Regions from separate parts of the Bradyrhizobium sp. USDA 372 genome, predicted to be linked through region 1. Evidence: riboswitches for the same ligand, from Rfam matches in the RefSeq annotation. Region 1 holds a riboswitch; the other holds the start of a gene.

What was found. Region 1 has a riboswitch for cobalamin ahead of AB7M16_RS33315 (DUF1636 family protein). Riboswitches for the same ligand answer to the same signal wherever they lie in the genome.
Region 2: it holds a riboswitch for cobalamin, as region 1 does, so the genes downstream of both, metE (5-methyltetrahydropteroyltriglutamate--homocysteine S-methyltransferase) here and AB7M16_RS33315 (DUF1636 family protein) in region 1, are expected to answer to the same signal.

What each region holds. Positions count from the first base shown of each region.
Region 1 is NZ_JBRJHR010000001.1:7,152,330-7,161,076, reverse strand. It holds partial or broken gene cobN (cobaltochelatase subunit CobN) at 1-3,038, opposite strand, end outside; gene cobW (cobalamin biosynthesis protein CobW) at 3,038-4,087, opposite strand; gene AB7M16_RS33315 (DUF1636 family protein) at 4,084-4,458, opposite strand; cobalamin riboswitch at 4,553-4,773, opposite strand; gene cobO (cob(I)yrinic acid a,c-diamide adenosyltransferase) at 4,814-5,449, shown strand; gene AB7M16_RS33305 (cobyric acid synthase) at 5,457-6,905, shown strand; gene cobD (threonine-phosphate decarboxylase CobD) at 6,894-7,859, opposite strand; gene cbiB (adenosylcobinamide-phosphate synthase CbiB) at 7,871-8,747, opposite strand, start outside.
Region 2 is NZ_JBRJHR010000001.1:5,492,108-5,500,854, forward strand. It holds gene AB7M16_RS25680 (carbonic anhydrase) at 1-14, opposite strand, end outside; gene AB7M16_RS25685 (thermonuclease family protein) at 23-808, opposite strand; gene AB7M16_RS25690 (hypothetical protein) at 1,126-1,434, shown strand; gene AB7M16_RS25695 (nodulate formation efficiency C protein) at 2,536-3,258, opposite strand; cobalamin riboswitch at 4,211-4,413, shown strand; gene metE (5-methyltetrahydropteroyltriglutamate--homocysteine S-methyltransferase) at 4,515-6,860, shown strand; gene AB7M16_RS25705 (hypothetical protein) at 7,373-7,603, opposite strand.

The sequences.
Region 1 (8,747 bases):
CCGCCATGTGCTCCAGCGTCGCGGTGATCTCGGCGGCGCCGCGAAAGCCATGGCGCATCATGCCGGCGATCCAGGCCGGATTGGCCGCGCGTGCCCGGACGACCCGTGAGATCTCCTCCGTCAGCGTGCGCGCATGCGGCTCGCCGGGCCGTGTCGCATCGAGGTGATAGAGCGACGGCGCGCCTGCGCCGAGATGCGCGGCTGCCGCAGCGACACCTGCCTCATGCGCGGCATAATCGGCGGCGAGCAGCAGATCGGTTTCGGGCAAGTCCTGGACATGGACAAAAGCGTCGGCGGACGCGAGACGCTGTTCGATACCTGCGCGATCCGGCTGCATCGCGCCATCGGCAGAGAACGCCCAGGACGACGCCGACAGCCAGGCTTCGCCGGCGGCCTCGCGCGTCTCCGGCGTGAACGCATCCGAGATAGCCGAGAGCCCGACGCCGTATTGTCCGGGCCGCGGCGCGAACACGCGGGACGCGCGGTGGCGATACGGATTCTCCTCACCCTCTTCTTCTCGCGACGCAAGCGCTTCGGAGGCGGCTTCGAACAATTGCGCCAGACCCGCGAAGACATCGCGGAACAGGCCGGATACGCGCAGCGTGACGTCGATGCGCGGACGGCCGAGCTCGGCCGGCGCGATGATGTCGTAGCCGGTGACGCGGCCGGACGCATGATCCCAGCGCGGCGCAAGGCCGGCCAGATGCAGCGCCATCGCAAACTCCTCACCGGCGGTACGCATCGTCGCCGAGCCCCAGAGGTCGACCACGAGCCCTTTCGGCCAGTCGCCGTGATCCTGCAAGTGACGACGCAGCAGCTCTTCAGCAAGCTTGATGCCTTGCGCATGCGCCGACGGCGTCGGCACCGCGCGCGGGTCGACGGCGAAGAGATTGCGCCCCGTCGGCAGCACGTCCCGTCGCCCGCGATAGGGCGAGCCCGACGGTCCCGGCGCAACGCGTTGTCCGGCGAGCGCGGCACGCAACGCATCCCGCTCCGCTTCGGCACAGGCGCCGCGGCCGAACACGTGCAGGCCGTCGCCGAACTGGCTCTCCTTGAGATCGCAGACGAAGCGATCGATCCGCGGAATCGCTTCGGCCGGCGCAGCCGATGCTTCGAGACCGAGATCCTCTTCGAGGCCGGCCGCACGGGCCTCGTCGCGGATTGCCGCGATCAACCGCTGGCGGCGGGCGGGATCGAGACCATCGGCGGTCGAATATTCGTCGAGCAGCCGTTCGAGCCGGCGCAAAACTTCCGGCACCGCGGATGTCTCAAGCGGCGGCGGCAGATGGCCGATCGTGAGCGCGCCGATGCGCCGCTTGGCCTGCGCGGCCTCGCCGGGATCGTTGACGATGAAGGGATATATGACGGGGAGATCGCCGATCAGCGCTTCGGGCCAGCACGCTTGCGACAGCGCCACGGATTTGCCCGGCAGCCATTCCAGCGTGCCATGTGCGCCCATATGCACGACGGCATCGCAGCCCTGCTGCCGGAGCCAGAGATAGAACGCGACATAGGCATGGCGCGGCGTGCGGGCGAGATCGTGATAGTCGGCATCGCGCGAGGCCGCATCGCCGCGCTCGGGCTGGACCGCGATGATTGACCGGCCGCACGCGATGCCGGCGAAATGGAATACGCCATCGCGGCAGCTCGGATCGTCATCCGGCGCGCCCCAGGCGCGCGCAAGATCGTCCTGCAAGGATTGCGGGAGACACGAGAGCGCCGCCCGATAATCCGCGACGCTCCAATTCAAGCTCTGCTTCAACAGTCTCTCGCGGAGCGCATCCACCGGCGCAACGTCGAAGCCGAGCTCCGCGACATCGGAAATCAACGCCTCGACCGACGCCAGCGCATCGAGACCAACGGCGTGCGCGATCTGGTGCGGCCGGCCCGGATAGTTCGAAAGCACGACCGCCAACCGCTTCTCACTGATCGGCTTCTCCGCGAGGCGCCGCCAAGCCGCGACGCGCGCGGCAACGGCGTTGACGCGCTCCTCGTCGGGCCTGTGCGCCAGGTGCGCGAACTGCAGATCGGGATCGTGCTCTGCCGCCGATTTGAAGCTCACCACGCCCGCGAACAGGCGGCCGTCGACTTCGGGCAGGACCACATGCATTGCCAGATCGCCGGGCGACAGGCCGCGCAGCGATTCCGCCCAATCCTCGCGCCGCGCCGTCGAGAGCGCGACCTGGAACACCGGACAGGACGCGACATCGAATGGCGTCGTGCTGTCATCGCCAAGGGCCGAAAACGCCGTCGCGTTGACGATCGCCGCCGCAGGGTGCTGCGCCAGATGCGCGCGCAGCCAGTCGGCAACGCCTGGCGCCTTCAGCGAGGTGACGAACACGCCGTAGGCGTCAAATCCCTTCTCGCGCAGCGCGGCAATCAAGGCGTCGACCGGCCCGGTATCAGCGGCCGTGACATAGGAGCGATAGAACGTCACGAGCGCGTGCGGCTTCCCCTCGCCGCCCGACGGCGCGGCAATGACGCCGCGCGCGGGATCATAGAATCCCATATCGGGCACGGTCATCTCGCCAATGACAGGTCCGGCGTAGAGCCCCGAGGCGAGCGCGAGCTGCGCGATCGCGGCTTGCGCGGCGACCGGACCGCCAGTGTCGCAGAGCACCTTGAGCCGACGCAGCGTCGAGACCGGCAGGGTCGAGTACGCATCCAGCCGCGTGTCGTCGCGGCCGTCCGCCGGCAGCACGGCGAGCACGATGTTGCGCTCTTTCGCGAGTTGCTGGAGCGCCGCGAGCCCGTACGCCCAATAGGATTCCCCCGCCGATCAGGCGCACCAATATGCCGCGCGCCTGCGACAGCGTGCGCTCGATATAGGTGTCGACCGACAGCGGATGACGCAGCTCGGCGAGATTGGCGAGCCGCAGCGACGGCAGGCTGCCTCGGCCGCGCCGCCAGCCGGCCGCAAACGCGGCAAGGTCGGAGTCCGAATACGAGAGCACCACGAGATCGGCCGGGTCCTGGCCGATGTCTCTTGGCGTCGCGGTCTCCTCGAGACCGCGGCTCTCGCGGAAGACGACGTGCATCAGATGCCAGATCCTGAAAGACCAAGTCCTGCCTTGATGGCGGCCTCGTCGATATCGCCGTGCTCGCCGATCACGACGAGCTTGGACTGCCTGTGACCCGCGCCCCATGGCTTGTCGAACTGGTGGCGCACGCGCTCACCGACCGCCTGCAGCAACAGGCGCATCGGCTTGCCCGCGACCGCGATGTAGCCCTTGGCCCGCAGCACGTTCTGCTCGCGCGCCAGCTTCTGCACCGATGCGACCAGCGCCTCGATATCCGCGACCTCCGGAAGGTCGATCACGACGGAGGCGAAATCATCATGCTCGTGCTCTTCCTCGCCGTCATGATGCGAGGGGCGCGCGGCGAGATCGTTCTCGGCCGCCGCACCGAGCCCGAGAATGACGCGCGCATCGATCGCGCCGTCTGTGACCGGCAGCATCGGCACGCGGCGCGGCATCTCGGCGGTGATCGCCGCCTTTGCGGCTTCGATGCCCGCGGTGCCCGCAAGGTCGGCCTTGGTCAGCAGCACGATGTCGGCACAGGCGATCTGGTCTTCGAACACCTCCGACAGCGGCGTCTCGTGATCGAGATTTTCGTCCGCCGCGCGCTGCGCTTCGACCGCAGCCGGATCCGGCGCGAAGCGGCCGGCCGCGACAGCCTCGGCGTCGGCCAGCGCAATCACGCCGTCGACCGTGATGCGCGAGCGGATCTCCGGCCAGTCGAACGCCTTCAACAGCGGCTTCGGCAATGCCAGGCCGGAGGTCTCGATCAGGATGTGATCGGGCCGCACCGGCCGCGCCAGCAATTGCTCCATCGTCGGAATGAAATCATCGGCCACCGTGCAGCAGATGCAGCCATTGGCGAGCTCGACGATGTTCTCCTCCGGGCAGTTCGCATCGGCGCAAGACTTCAGGATCTCGCCATCGACGCCCTCGCTGCCGAACTCGTTGACGAGCACCGCGAGCTTCTTGCCGCCGGCATTGCTGAGCAGATGCTGGATCAGCGTCGTCTTGCCGGAACCGAGGAAACCGGTGACCACCGTAACAGGGACTTTTGCGAGCGAGTTCATTCAGCGGCCTCCGGCACGACGGCAATGGGGGGAATGCGGGCAAGCGACTGCTTGCGGAAGATTTCGGGACGGCTGCGCCAGGGCACGATGCCATCGGGCGCGGCAGCGTAGGCAGCGGCGCCTGCGACCACGTCCTGTGCGTTCGCATCGGACAGGCGACCATAGACATAGGACCAGCGGCCGGGTGCGCTGAGCGCGACCGAGCAGCCCTGGCTGCAGGCCGACAGGCATTCGACGGGAACCACGCTGACGCCCTCCGGCACGCCGGCCTCGAGGATCGCGCCGTGCAGGCGCTTGCCGGGCGTCGTCTCGCCCTCGCCCAGCGTCTGGCCGGCGCGGCAGGTGATGCAGACATGAAGTGTGACGGTCATCGCCTCTTCCAGATAACAGCGGGAGGCGATGAGGCGCACGGACCATTCTCCTGAAGGCCCGCTTCCCCGTCGCGGAACACCCCGTCCGCCGGTCCAAAACTCGTCCGCGCTGGCAGGTCTCCCGGCTTGCGGAGCAGGGTTTTGGCCCTTCGATCCCCGCCTTCCCGATTCCGAAAGGAATCAGTGGCTTCGGGCATCTCTCCGGTCACGGTCGCGGGGGCGGCTGCTGTTTGGATCCAAATCTTGCCGATTCGGACCCTATCGCATTCCCTCTTCGCCTGTCATAGGACAGGAACCAACGCCGGGCCACCATTTGCCGGTGGCCGCCACTTGTCAAGCCGAAGGACCGGGTCCCATGACGTCTGAACCGGATACCCAATCAGCCGAGGATACCGACATCAGGCACGCCCAGAAGATGGCGAAGAAGAAGGCCGCCCGCGACAAGATCATGGCGACCAAGAGCGGCGAAAAGGGCCTGATCATCGTCCATACCGGCGCGGGCAAGGGAAAATCCTCCTCGGCCTTCGGCATGATCGTTCGCTGCGTCGCGCATGGCTTCCCTTGCGCGGTGGTGCAATTCATCAAGGGCGCCTGGGATACCGGCGAACGGCGCCTGCTCACCGGCCATTTCGGCGATCTCTGCCAGTTCCACGCGATGGGCGAAGGCTTCACCTGGGAGACGCAGGACCGTGCCCGCGACATCGCCGCCGCACGCGCCGGCTGGGAGAAAGCCAAGGAGCTGATCCTTGACGCGAACTTGCGTATGGTCGTGCTCGACGAGATCAACATCGCGCTCCGCTACGACTATCTCGACATTGCCGAGGTGGTGGAGTTCCTGACGACGCAGAAGCCGCCGATGACGCATGTCGTGCTCACCGGGCGCAACGCCAAGGACGAGCTGATCGAGATCGCCGACCTCGTCACCGAGATGACGCTGGTCAAGCATCCGTTCCGTTCCGGCATCAAGGCGCAGGCCGGCGTCGAGTTCTGAAGGCACGATGGCACGCGCATTGATGATCCAGGGGGCCGGCTCGGACGTGGGCAAATCGCTCATCGTCGCCGGCCTCGCGCGCGCCTTCACGCGCCGTGGTCTGCGGGTGCTGCCGTTCAAGCCGCAGAACATGTCGAACAACGCCGCCGTCACCGTCGATGGCGGCGAGATCGGCCGCGCCCAGGCGCTTCAAGCGCTTGCCGCCGGCGTCGAGCCGCACACCGACATGAACCCGGTGCTGCTCAAGCCCGAGACCGACGTCGGCGCGCAAGTCGTGGTCCATGGCAAGCGCATCGCGACCGCACGCGCGCGCGAATACGCGGCGATGAAGCCGTCGCTGATGGGCGCGGTGCTGGCGAGCTTTGAACGGCTGAAGGCGCGGGCCGATCTGGTGCTGGTCGAGGGCGCCGGCAGTCCGGCCGAGGTGAATTTGCGCAAGTCCGACATCGCCAATATGGGCTTTGCCCGCAAGGCGGATGTGCCGGTCGTGCTGGTGGGCGACATCGATCGCGGCGGTGTCATTGCCCAACTGGTGGGCATCAAGACGGTGATCGATCCCGACGATGCCGCGATGATCTCCGGCTTCGTCATCAACAAGTTCCGCGGCGATCCCACGCTGTTCGACGACGGTTACAGGCTGATCGAAGCGAAGACCGCCTGGCGCGGCCTCGGCGTGCTGTCCTGGTTCGCGCGCGCCGGCGAGCTGCCGGCCGAGGATGCGCTCGGCCTGCGCGACGCACGCAAGCCCGGTCAATGCAAGATCGCCTGTCTCGCACTGTCGCGGATCGCCAATTTCGACGATCTCGACCCGCTCAAGCTCGAGCCAGGCGTCGATCTCGTGATGGTGCGCCCAGGCGAGGCAATCCCGGGCGACGTGCGCCTCGTTATCATCCCCGGCTCCAAATCCACCCGCGGCGACCTCGCCTTCCTGCGCGCGCAAGGCTGGGACATCGATCTCCTCGCGCATCACCGCAGGGGCGGCCATGTGCTCGGCCTCTGCGGTGGCTATCAGATGCTGGGCCGCAGCGTCGCCGATCCCGAGGGCATCGAGGGACCTGCGGGCGACACGCCGGGCCTCGGGCTTCTCGATGTCGAGACGGTGATGAGCCCGCAGAAAACGCTGACGCGCGTTGCGGCCGTACATGCCGCGACGGATCAGCCGATCCAGGCCTACGAGATTCACATCGGCCGCACCGACGGCCCGGATCGCGCCCGCCCCTTCGCGAAGTTGGGCGGCGAGCCCGAAGGCGCCATCTCGCGCGACGGACGCGTGCAGGGCAGCTATCTGCACGGCCTGTTCACGTCGGATGATTTCCGCAAGGCATACCTCGCCAAGCTCGACATTCCCGCAGGCGAGGAACCCTATCACGACCGGGTCGAAAGCGCGCTCGAGGCGCTGGCCGATCACATCGAAGTCCACCTCGACGTCGAAGGCCTGCTCGCACTAGCGCGCTAGGGCCTCGGCCAGGCGCGTCCATTCGGCTTCCCTGCCGGGAAGCCCGAGGCGCAGCCATGTGGGCTGTTGCGCGAAGACACGGGACCAGATGTGGGCGCGCGCGAGCCTCTCTTGCGCGGTCTGCGCGTCAGGCGTTTCGTACAAGCGGAACAGCGGTGTGCCGCCGATCAGCCGCCAGCCTTTCGAATGCGCCATCGCGTCGAGACGACGACAGTCGCGCGCGAGCCGCGCCGACGTCGCCTCGGCCCAGGCCTTATCGCGCAAGGCTCGGCAGCCGATTTCGATCGCCGCGCCTGAAACAGGCCATGGGCCCGACATCGCGGCAAGCCTGTCGATATCGGCGGCATCACCGATTGCGAAGCCGAGCCGCAGGCCGGCCAACCCATAAAACTTTCCAAAGGACCGCAGCACCAATAGTCCCGGCCGATCCGCGTCGGGCGCAAGCGACAATTGCGGATCGGCATCGGCAAAGCTCTCGTCGATGACGAGGTGGCCGACGCGCCGGAGCAATGCCAGCAAGTCCTTCGGCGCATGACGTCGACCGTCGGGATTGTTGGGATTGACCACGATGGCGAGGTCCGCACCCGCGAGCGCATCGAGCTCCGCAGCCTCCTGGACATCCCAGCCCGCGGCCGACAGCACCCCGGCATATTCGTTGTAGGTCGGTGCGAGGATGCGCGCGCGCCCTGGCACCGCAAGCTGCGGCAGCAATTGGATGGCGGCCTGTGCACCGCCCATCGCAACGACCGGGGCGCTCGTGCGATAGGCCTGCAGGCCGGCCCGATGCAGGGCCTCGATCTCGGCACGCGAGGGCAGCGCGCTCCACGCGCGCGCGCTCACCTCGCCCACGGGATATGGCAAGCGGTTGATGCCCGTCGACAGGTCGATCCAATCCTCCGCGCGTCCGCCAAAACGCTGCTGGGCCAGGTCCAGATTTCCGCCGTGCTCACGCATGCCCCGTTCTTTCACGCGAAGGCCAGGATCGCAAGCAGGCCTGCGACCAGCGACATGGCACGACGGTAGACGGTCAGCGCCTCCGCAATGTCGGCGGCGCGCGGATCGCGCGCGCCTTCGTTCAGCCAAGGCTCGTCGGTCGCAGTGCCGTGATAGATGCGGGGACCGCTGAGCCGCACACCCAGTCCGCCCGCCATCGCCGCTTCCGGCCAGCCGGCATTGGGCGAGCGATGCCGGCGCGCATCGCGCGTCATGCAGGCCAATGCCTCCGACCGCTGCGGTGCCAGCAGCACGAACAGGAATCCGGTGAGCCGCGCCGGGATGAAATTGACGACATCGTCGATGCGCGCCGCCACCCAGCCAAAGGCTTCGTACCGTTCGCTGCGATGGCCGATCATGGAATCCAGCGTGTTGATGGCCTTGTAGCCGAGGATACCGGGCAAGCCGAACAGCGCGCCCCAGAACACCGGCGCGATGATGCCGTCGGAGGCATTTTCGGCAAGGCTCTCGATCGCCGCGCGCGCGATGCCGGCTTCATCGAGCGCTGCGGGATCGCGGCCGACGATGCGTGAGACCGCTTCGCGCGCGGCGGCGACGTCGCCGGCCAGCAAGGGCGTGGCGACGGCAGCCACATGATCTTGCAGCGAGCGCAGCGCGACCAATGGCCAGGCAAGGATGCCAATCAGCACGATCTGGATCCAGCCCGAAGGCAACAGCGATTGAAGCGCCCAACCGAGCGCAGCGGAGAGCGCGATCACCGCAAGCGCGCCGGCGACGCCGGCGGCTCGACGCAATGCCGGCGGATCGGACGCGCGATTCCAGGCGGTGTCGATGGCAGCAATCAGCCGGCCGAGCCAGGTGACGGGATGGCCGATCCGCGCGAACAGC
Region 2 (8,747 bases), 1.7 Mb from region 1:
TGGGCTGCTTGCATGTGTCGCCTCATGGCACGGCCTTACGCCACCCGGTGGCTTCGGCTTCCGCTTCGCTGCAAAGCCAGCGTTGGCCGCGCTTCTTCGTCATGTCGATTTGTTCGTAACCGGGTTGCCCTGGCAGGTAATAAATGCGCTCGCCTCTGCGCTCGACTGTGCCTTTTATCGGGCACTCGGGGGACGGCGGTTCCAATAGCAAGACGGATCCAAGCAGGACTTCCTGAGCGTCGACCGGAACCGACGTCGCGCCCACGATAATCGTGCTCCTATTGCGGCGACGCCAGTCCCAGGGCGCGATGAACGCGCCGGACCACAGCCCCGCATGGGCTGTGCTGGCCACCAACTCATAAACAACGTATGTATGGTGAGATGCAAAAGCCGATAGTGCCAAGCCCGAGCGTACCATCCAGGCGTTTATATCCTCGCCTTCGATGAAGCAGCTGCCGAGGGCTCGCCGATACTCATCGACTCTTCCGGTATGACAATCCCACGTTCGTCCATTCGAATGCTTGATGAGCTCGTCGCGAACAGCTACGCCGCAGGCCCATTTTTGGCCCTGTGCGTCGAGGCAAATCTGATCGGTCTCAGGAGCTTCGATGCCTGAGAGCCGAACGGTGGTTTTCTCGATCTGGATCGTATTTCCGTCGAGGATGCGCGGAGCACCGCTGAGTGTCGCGGCGGAAACCGGAGATGTGATGAGAGCGATCAATGCGAACATAATTCCGCGGTGCTTCATCCCGACAATAACCTTTCGCTCCTGGTCCATGTTCACGCGCACGATACGGTGCCGATACATTCGATTGCTCGACCGCAGATGTCCATTCCGCCGGCTTCGATGTGTGCCTTATGAGAGCTTCGCGTGAGTTCGAACCTACGACCTGACGCTGCGTAAGGATCAAGAGATTTCTTCCCGTGTGCGTGCGGCGGTATCCTTCGAGCATCGGCGGCTCTCTCACCGCGAGCGTGCTGTACCCTCTGGACGTAAGGAGGAGATTCTCATCGCGTGGCGCCGAACTCGGGATGCTGGACAAGCCCGAGCCTTGGAACGCTGTGCTCCCTCCTTGCAAAAATTGAGCGGCTATGAGGCGTCGGTGCTTGCGGCGGAGTCAGGCGTTGAGGAGCAACCTTGCCATTGTTGGTGACGACTTCCATCGGCAAACCGGACAGTTCCGACGAGGGCGAGGAAATGCGCCCCAAAGTCTTGTCACGAAAAAGATGCTCAAAAAGGATCTGCTCTGGCTCGCTCTGACCGGTTTAGACAAAGACGTGATGGAGTTCAGCCTCAACGCTCGCCGCGTAAATGAAGGTTTCTTAGTTCGAGCAAACCGCGCAAATCCGTTCCTTGTTACGCCAGACGAGATGATCGTTGATACCAATCGCATTATGGCATTTGGCTCCTCCGCGCGGCACCATAGTCGTTAGTGCTACTGCCCAGACGTGTGTACAAGAATTGAACTGTTTATGGCTCAGGCGCTACGGGCCGCCGCTCTTCGGTAGTGACGGTTCCCCGCGATCTCAAGTGACTTACCCAGGAGCGCTGGCATCAGTGCCCGTTTTCTCCAGGAATTGAAAAGGCTGCGATATTGAGCCGCGGGCTTTGCCGTGGATGCACCAGGCGTGGGCAAGCTGCCCACGTGTTCGGACAATCGCGAGTGCCATGCAATTCGTGTGAGGTTTAAGTCCACAATACGTGTTTGCCCATCGCGTACTTCGGGTGAATAGCTCTGGTGCGGTTTAGCCGACTCAAGCTACATCATTCTAAAGCACATCACTACATAATGGGAATGACATGGTCGCAGTCGTTCGGGAAGTACCGGTCTCATCTTACGCGCTTGAAGTAGATGGCCAACTCAGAGCCGAATTCGCAACCAAAGACGGTGCCACCGCAGGTGGAGCAGAATTAAAAAGGCGGTTTCCCATGCTTAAAATCCGGGTCTATGACGTGCAGACGAATGAGTGCGAGGAAATCTACGGCTGAGTCAGTGCGGTAATCGACGTTCTTGCGTACTGCTCCGGAGCTTCCCGCCCTGCGCACTCGGAAATTGGCAGGCGCTCAGCGGGTATGCCCGGGGTTGCTACCCTGTAACTTCCTGTTTCGTCTCAGCATCGGTCCCTAGTGCCGGCTCAAAGTCGCTAAGCTCACGCTCCTGCGTATGCCGCGCAATTACACGATGCGCGGCGCGCACCCCGAATCGGCTTGGCCGGAGGCATCTCCAAGGGCTCTAGTGAAGAATGCATGAGAGCTGGTTCCCCCGCAGTTGGTGTACTCTAACAGGGTGGAGTGCAGGCGGGCAAACCACATCTCGCAAACTAGTACGCGCCACTGAGCTCGACACCTGGCGGAAAAACGCAATCGTGCTGCTCGACCTTCCGTACGACGGGCCGAACTGCTGCGAGAAAGGCAGGCGGACTGTTGCGGAGCCGTTAAACAACGCAACTGCAGAGCGCGTGTCTCTTGCAGTTAGTACGAGGCGTTCGACCGTGCGGCAGCTGCGGTGCGGTGTTGCTCTGCGCGACCGTCTGCTAAGGCCTTCGCTCTCCTGAGTCTTGCTCTTCCTTTGGCTCGGTTCGTTGGAACCAGGAGCCCGGAGGAAATTTCGCGATGCGCTTGGCAAAAGAGGATTGTGGCTCCCAATCTTGGCCTTCGCTCTTCTCAAAAGTGATGACCCCGTTGTGTGTAAAATAACGTGGTCCTTGGATATCGCAATTCACCAAGAGCAGAATGCGCCATAGATCGCCTTTCTCGTTCGGCTTGTCATTCTGCTTGGGTAAGTAGTCTACCCCAACAGGTTCAATGATAGTGCATCGGCCCTGCCGCAGAAGATCGCCGAGCCGGCCTTGCGGCGTAGTCACAAAGTTGAAGTTACTTGGATCATGCAGAAAGCTAAGGTTTGCGTCCCTTTCACCATCTGCGACTTCTTTGGCGATCAACGAGAGCGCTAGGGCACGCCAGCCCAATTCCATCGGCTTCGCATAGGTTGACGCAAGCTCAGTCGTACCGTCGAGCGCGACTTTCCAGGTGATCGCGTACTGTTCGTCTGATTTGTTGTCTCGGTGCCTGGTCCACGAAACGAAAACATGGTCGCTTTCGCCGAGTTCAGCGACCCCCCACATCTGAGGGACGAACTGTGCCACCTTCGAGACATTCGAGATGATTTGTTCTATCGTCTCACCATCTTGCGCTCGCCAAGTTGACTTAAGTCTTTCGACAAGGGGGTTGTCGCTGGCGCGAATAGTGTTGCTCATGGCAGCCGGCCAGCCTAGGCAGATTAAAAGTCCGCCCAGGCGAAGCCATAGCGCGGGTCTTCCCGACATTCTCTTCATAATCCTCCGCCTATCGCGTTTCATCCATACATCTTTCAAAGCGGTAACCTTGAACCTGCTATGAGCGAGCGCAAGAAGTTTACGGAGACGCGACGGGGCACCCGCGGCTGTCCCACGCGGGCAGGCGCTCCCCTCTATGTCACGCGCCCCTAACTTCCCTAGCCAGCGACAGCGTCAATTGGCTGAGCTGGACAACCCCAAGCAGAAGAGACTGGGCATGTCGAGGGGCTTGCATTCTTCGTGCCAGGCAGCAGGCAGAGATTTGCATGGGTTTTATGTCCCTCTTGTCCACTTTCCGACCTGCGCACGGTTCGATGTTTCCATTCAGTGTATCGGCCGTAGCTCGATGCCAAGTGCCTGATGAGAATCGGGAGTGCGTTTGCCGTCATTGAACCGTGTGGTTCGCTATAGTTGCCCGTCGGCGTTCGGCCTACATGATGGCTGGCGATACGAAGCCGACTTAATCGACGAACTTTGAAGTCTGGCTGGCACGAAAATCAACCTGCTCGCCGCGTATGTGGCTAGATTGCGCCGCCTGCCTTGACGTGTTCAATGGGGATCCTCTAGTCGAGAAAATAGCTGGCCAGCGGATGTGCTGGGCGAACCGCTGGAAGTCGGAAGCCGCATCGAATGCATTCTGCTCGAAACGGCGGTAATCGCCGCCGCGCGGGCTGGTTTTGTCCCTTTCATTGATGGGGCGGGCGGCGTCGCCTCAAGGCAGCTCCGAGTCTCACTCCCACATCTGAGACAAGGACATCTCTGATTGCGACAGCTCTGTTTAGAGAATCATAGAGATGCACGGTCATTCGCCTACTAGATGTCTCAGATTAGCGTGCCACAAAATCTGAGAGGTTGACGGAAGAGTCCTCCTGCCGATAATCGAACTCGTCGAGGTTCTCCGAATCCCGCTTGATCCGGAGCTAAGAGGGAAGCCGGTCCAAATGCCGGCGCTGCCCCCGCAACTGTGAGCTGCGAGCTACTGTCCAACGATGTCACTGAAGCCCGCACGGCTTCGGGAAGGCCGGACAGCAGCGACGACCAGCGAGCCAGGAGACCTGCCCCGACGATAGATTGGTCCACGGGCGGGGTGTCTCGGTGGTGCGCCAAGCAGCCGTCGCGCGCGCGACTTCCTCTGCCTGCGTCCGCCATGGCCTCTGTCCCCAACAGGGGTTTACACTATGTCTCTTCTCTCTCTTCCGGTTGCTACGCTCGGTACGCCACGCATCGGTCCAAGGCGTGAGCTCAAATTCGCTCTTGAAAGCTACTGGGCGGGAAAGATCAGCGAACAGCAATTGCTCGAGGACGCATCCGGTCTGCGCGCAGCGAACTGGGCCCGTCAGAAGTCTCTCGGCGTTACGATCATTCCGTCGAATGACTTCTCGCTGTATGATCAGGTGCTCGATACAAGTGTCATGGTTGGTGCTATCCCGGAGATCTACGCCTCGAAACGAGAATACGTTTCCCTCAAGACGTACTTCGCCATGGCTCGCGGATCACAATGCGACGACCAGGATGCGAGTTGCGGTCTGGGGCCGCGGAGGTCTGGCGCACCCGCGCAGGAAATGACTAAGTGGTTTGACACCAACTACCATTACATGGTTCCCGAGTTTTACAAGGGACAAGCGTTCAGACTTTGCTCTCGCAAACCCATTGAAGAGTATGAGGAAGCAAAGGCTCTTGGCTTTCAGACCCGCCCTGTCCTGATCGGGCCGATCACATTCCTAAAGCTCGGCAAGAGTGCCGATAGCGCGTTCCAGCCCCTCTCCCTACTCGATGATCTAATACCGGTCTATATCGAGGTTCTGCATGAATTGGCCGAACGAGGGGCAAGTTGGGTTCAATTTGACGAGCCCTGCCTGGCCCTTGATCTGGATGAGGCGGCGCGAAAATCATTGCTACATGCCTATAACCGGTTCGCAAAGGAGGGACCGGCTATCAAAATCATGGTTGCCAGCTATTTCGGCGAGCTAGGCCACAATCTGGATACCGCATTGAGCCTCCCGGTTTCCGGTCTGCACCTCGATCTGGTCCGAGCGCCAGAGTTGTTGGATCAGGTCATCGCTGTCGGCCGAAGTGACCTCGTCATGTCGCTCGGGGTCATCGACGGCCGGAATGTATGGCGGTCGAACTTGTCGTCGCTCCGTCAGCGGATGGAGCCCGCGATTGCGAAGCTCGGCAAGCACCGTGTACAGCTCGCCCCATCCTGCTCGCTGCTTCATGTGCCAGTGGACGTTGAACTCGAGACCGGGCTCACGTCCGACGTCAAGAGCTGGCTTGCTTTCTCGGTTCAGAAGATGCGTGAGCTTGCGATCCTGGCGCGAGCACTCGCTGGCGACCAGAATGTCGAGCTCGCTCTCGCCGATTCGGAATGCGCTGCGACTGCCCGGCGGACTTCGCCCAAGATCCATGATACCAATGTCGCTGTGAGGATGAGGGCGATCGACCAGACAATGCGCCGGCGCGCCAGCCCATTTGTCCGTCGTTCCGAGATCCAAAGGGAACGCTTTGGACTACCAACGTTTCCCACCACGACAATCGGATCGTTTCCGCAGACCACAGAAGTCCGAAATGCTCGTGCGGCGCATGCGCGAGGTGCGATGAGCGACGAACAATACGACGAGTTTATCAAGGAAGAGATAGCCCGCGCCGTACGTTGGCAGGAGGACATCGGTCTTGACGTCCTCGTGCACGGCGAATTTGAGCGCAATGACATGGTGCAGTACTTTGGCGAGCAACTCGCCGGCTTCCTATTTACCAGGAATGGATGGGTACAGTCTTATGGTTCGCGCTGCGTCAGGCCTCCGATCCTGTTTGGCGATGTAGTGCGGTCGAAGCCGATCACTGTGGACTGGTGGCGCTACGCGCAATCACTAACTAGCAAGCCAATGAAGGCGATCTTGACCGGACCGGTCACGATCCTGAACTGGTCGTTTGTTCGCGATGACATTCCTAGAAGCGAGGTCTGCCGCCAGCTTGCGCTCGCGATCCGCGACGAAGTCCGCGATCTCGAGAATGCCGGTGCAGCCATGATCCAGATCGACGAAGCTGCACTCCGGGAAGGATTGCCATTGCGCCGATCGGCGTGGAAGGCATATCTCGATTGGGCGGGAGATTGCTTCCGCATTTGCTCATCGGGCGTTGCCGATCAAACGCAAATCCATACACACATGTGCTACTCGGAGTTTAACGACATCATCGGTGCAATCGCTGCAATGGATGCGGATGTCATTTCGATCGAAACGTCGCGGTCGAAAATGGAGCTACTGGACGCATTCAGCAAGTACGAATATCCAAATCAAATCGGACCGGGCGTGTACGACATCCACTCTCCACGCGTTCCGGAGGTGGGCGAAATGAAGGAGCTGATGGTGCTGGCTCGGACGCGTTTGCAGGAATCGCAGCTCTGGGTCAATCCGGACTGCGGCCTAAAAACTCGCAATTGGGAGGAGGTTCGGCCTGCCCTAACCAACATGGTCGTTACCGCCCGCGAACTGCGTGCAGCATCCGATCCGCAAAACCATTGATCCCGCGCTCGGGTCTGTTCTCGACCAAGCGAATTCGCTTGTGCTCATTTGCGTTCTCCACAATCTCGAGCAAGCCTTGGGCCAACAAAAATGCCTAGCCCGGCTTGGTGGTCCGAACGAGGTGCACCCGGAGGAACGACGCAGACGCGTCGCGCTACTTGGCCGAGAGAGAATAGCCGACGGTTCATCAAGGTGAGAACATTCGCCGAAAATATGGACTCATATCGACACGTTTATCGTAGCTCATTATGACGTGGTAAGCGATCGTTGGTTTGAGATTCAGAATCTACACAGAGGTGTGTCGCTCGCGAGTACATTAGGAACGGTTGCGACAGCAATGCGAGGAGTGATGCCGGACGGTCACCGCACGCCCCCACCATAATCGGTCCCGCTCGGACATGTTTCCCGTCAGGCGCTCTCATGCGATGAACTCTACATAGTGTCCGACGAGAGGACGCCGAAGCCAGTTCCTGCCTCAACTCACGCCAATCTATTTTGCAGGATCGCCGCCGCTATCCGGGCCAGATACGCCAATGCGTCGGCTGCACGGCGACGTGCTCTCCGGTATTCGCGTTGATCCATCCGCCGAACACCCGGCGACAAGGAAAGATCACCCGGTGAATTGAATTGCCCTCGATCACGGCAATCTCCAGATCCTGATCGAAGGGCGGCGTGATTTCGAGCCGCTCCCAGATCGAATCGCCACTGGATCCTGGACGAAGTTCATCGCTGCCAGCTGACAAATGCAGACAACCTTGTGAACATTACGAACATCGCTTGGCTTCCGCGCGAACAGGCTCTGCCCGACTCGACCGGACGGCGCGCGGTCTCTATGGCGTGAGCCCGCGGCAGAGGGCAATCGGCCGTGGCATCGTTGGTACGGAACACGATCCGCTCGCGAACCGAAATATTTGGATTTCTGCCGGGAAACAAGGCCTGAGCTTCCGTCAAATCGATCTGGGTCAGCTCAATACCTCGGCTGTTGGTATTTGTAACTGTTCTGCACGAACTAAACTGGTCTGCAGCTCCGGCAATCCGGCCCGGAGCGGGGTAAATGGTCCGGCTTTCTGTCATGTCACGTCTCTTGTTGGTGAGACATCTCCGTGTTCTGCAGCGTCATCGCGTGGGTGTGCAGGCGACCTCAGCCGCGCTCTCGCGCGCGTAGCACGCGCTCCAGCGAGAGCGCGAAGAATTCGGTTGACACCATTAGGATGGACGTAGCTTCGCTCCGAGCCCATAATCGGGCTTGTCCGCAGGTCGATAAAGTAGACGCCATCGCAAGCGGCGCAACTTATCATGTGCAGGTCATTGACCCGCGGCTCGGCTGCGCCCGGAAGGAGTCCTAAAAAGTGATCGCTGGTAGCCGGACATGAAGGCATCATAGGCTCAAGTCGTTCTTTCCGCCATGCGTCTGACCTTACTAGAAGATCACTTCTATTAGGACGCAGCCGCCGCAGCATTGATGCGGGTCAAAAGGCTGGTCCGTCCGGGAGTGGTTGAGCTCGAGCGGTCGCTACGTGCCGCAGACGCTCGCGTTGGCAGTCGACATGTCCGAACTCGGGCGTCCGCCAGGGCCTGGCGCTCTCTGCAACACGCCAGCGTGTTGATTTGAGGCGCAACTCACGCTTCATGGGCTACGGCAGCATTTTTCCTCATTGCTCCGTGCACGCGGATGGTCAAACGATTGTTCGCCTTTCATTGTCGGTAGCCTTGCCGAGGCTGATCCACCCTTAGGGTTTGGCACTGAAATCCGAACCTGGGCTCGTCGAAACGTCGGCTGCGACAAGCCTTATGATCGGCTTTGCTGTGCCGGCTGCGGGGGACCGTCGGGTGCAAGATCGGGGTTCCTTGCCTGATTGCCGCACGATCTCCTGCGCGTAAGTGCAT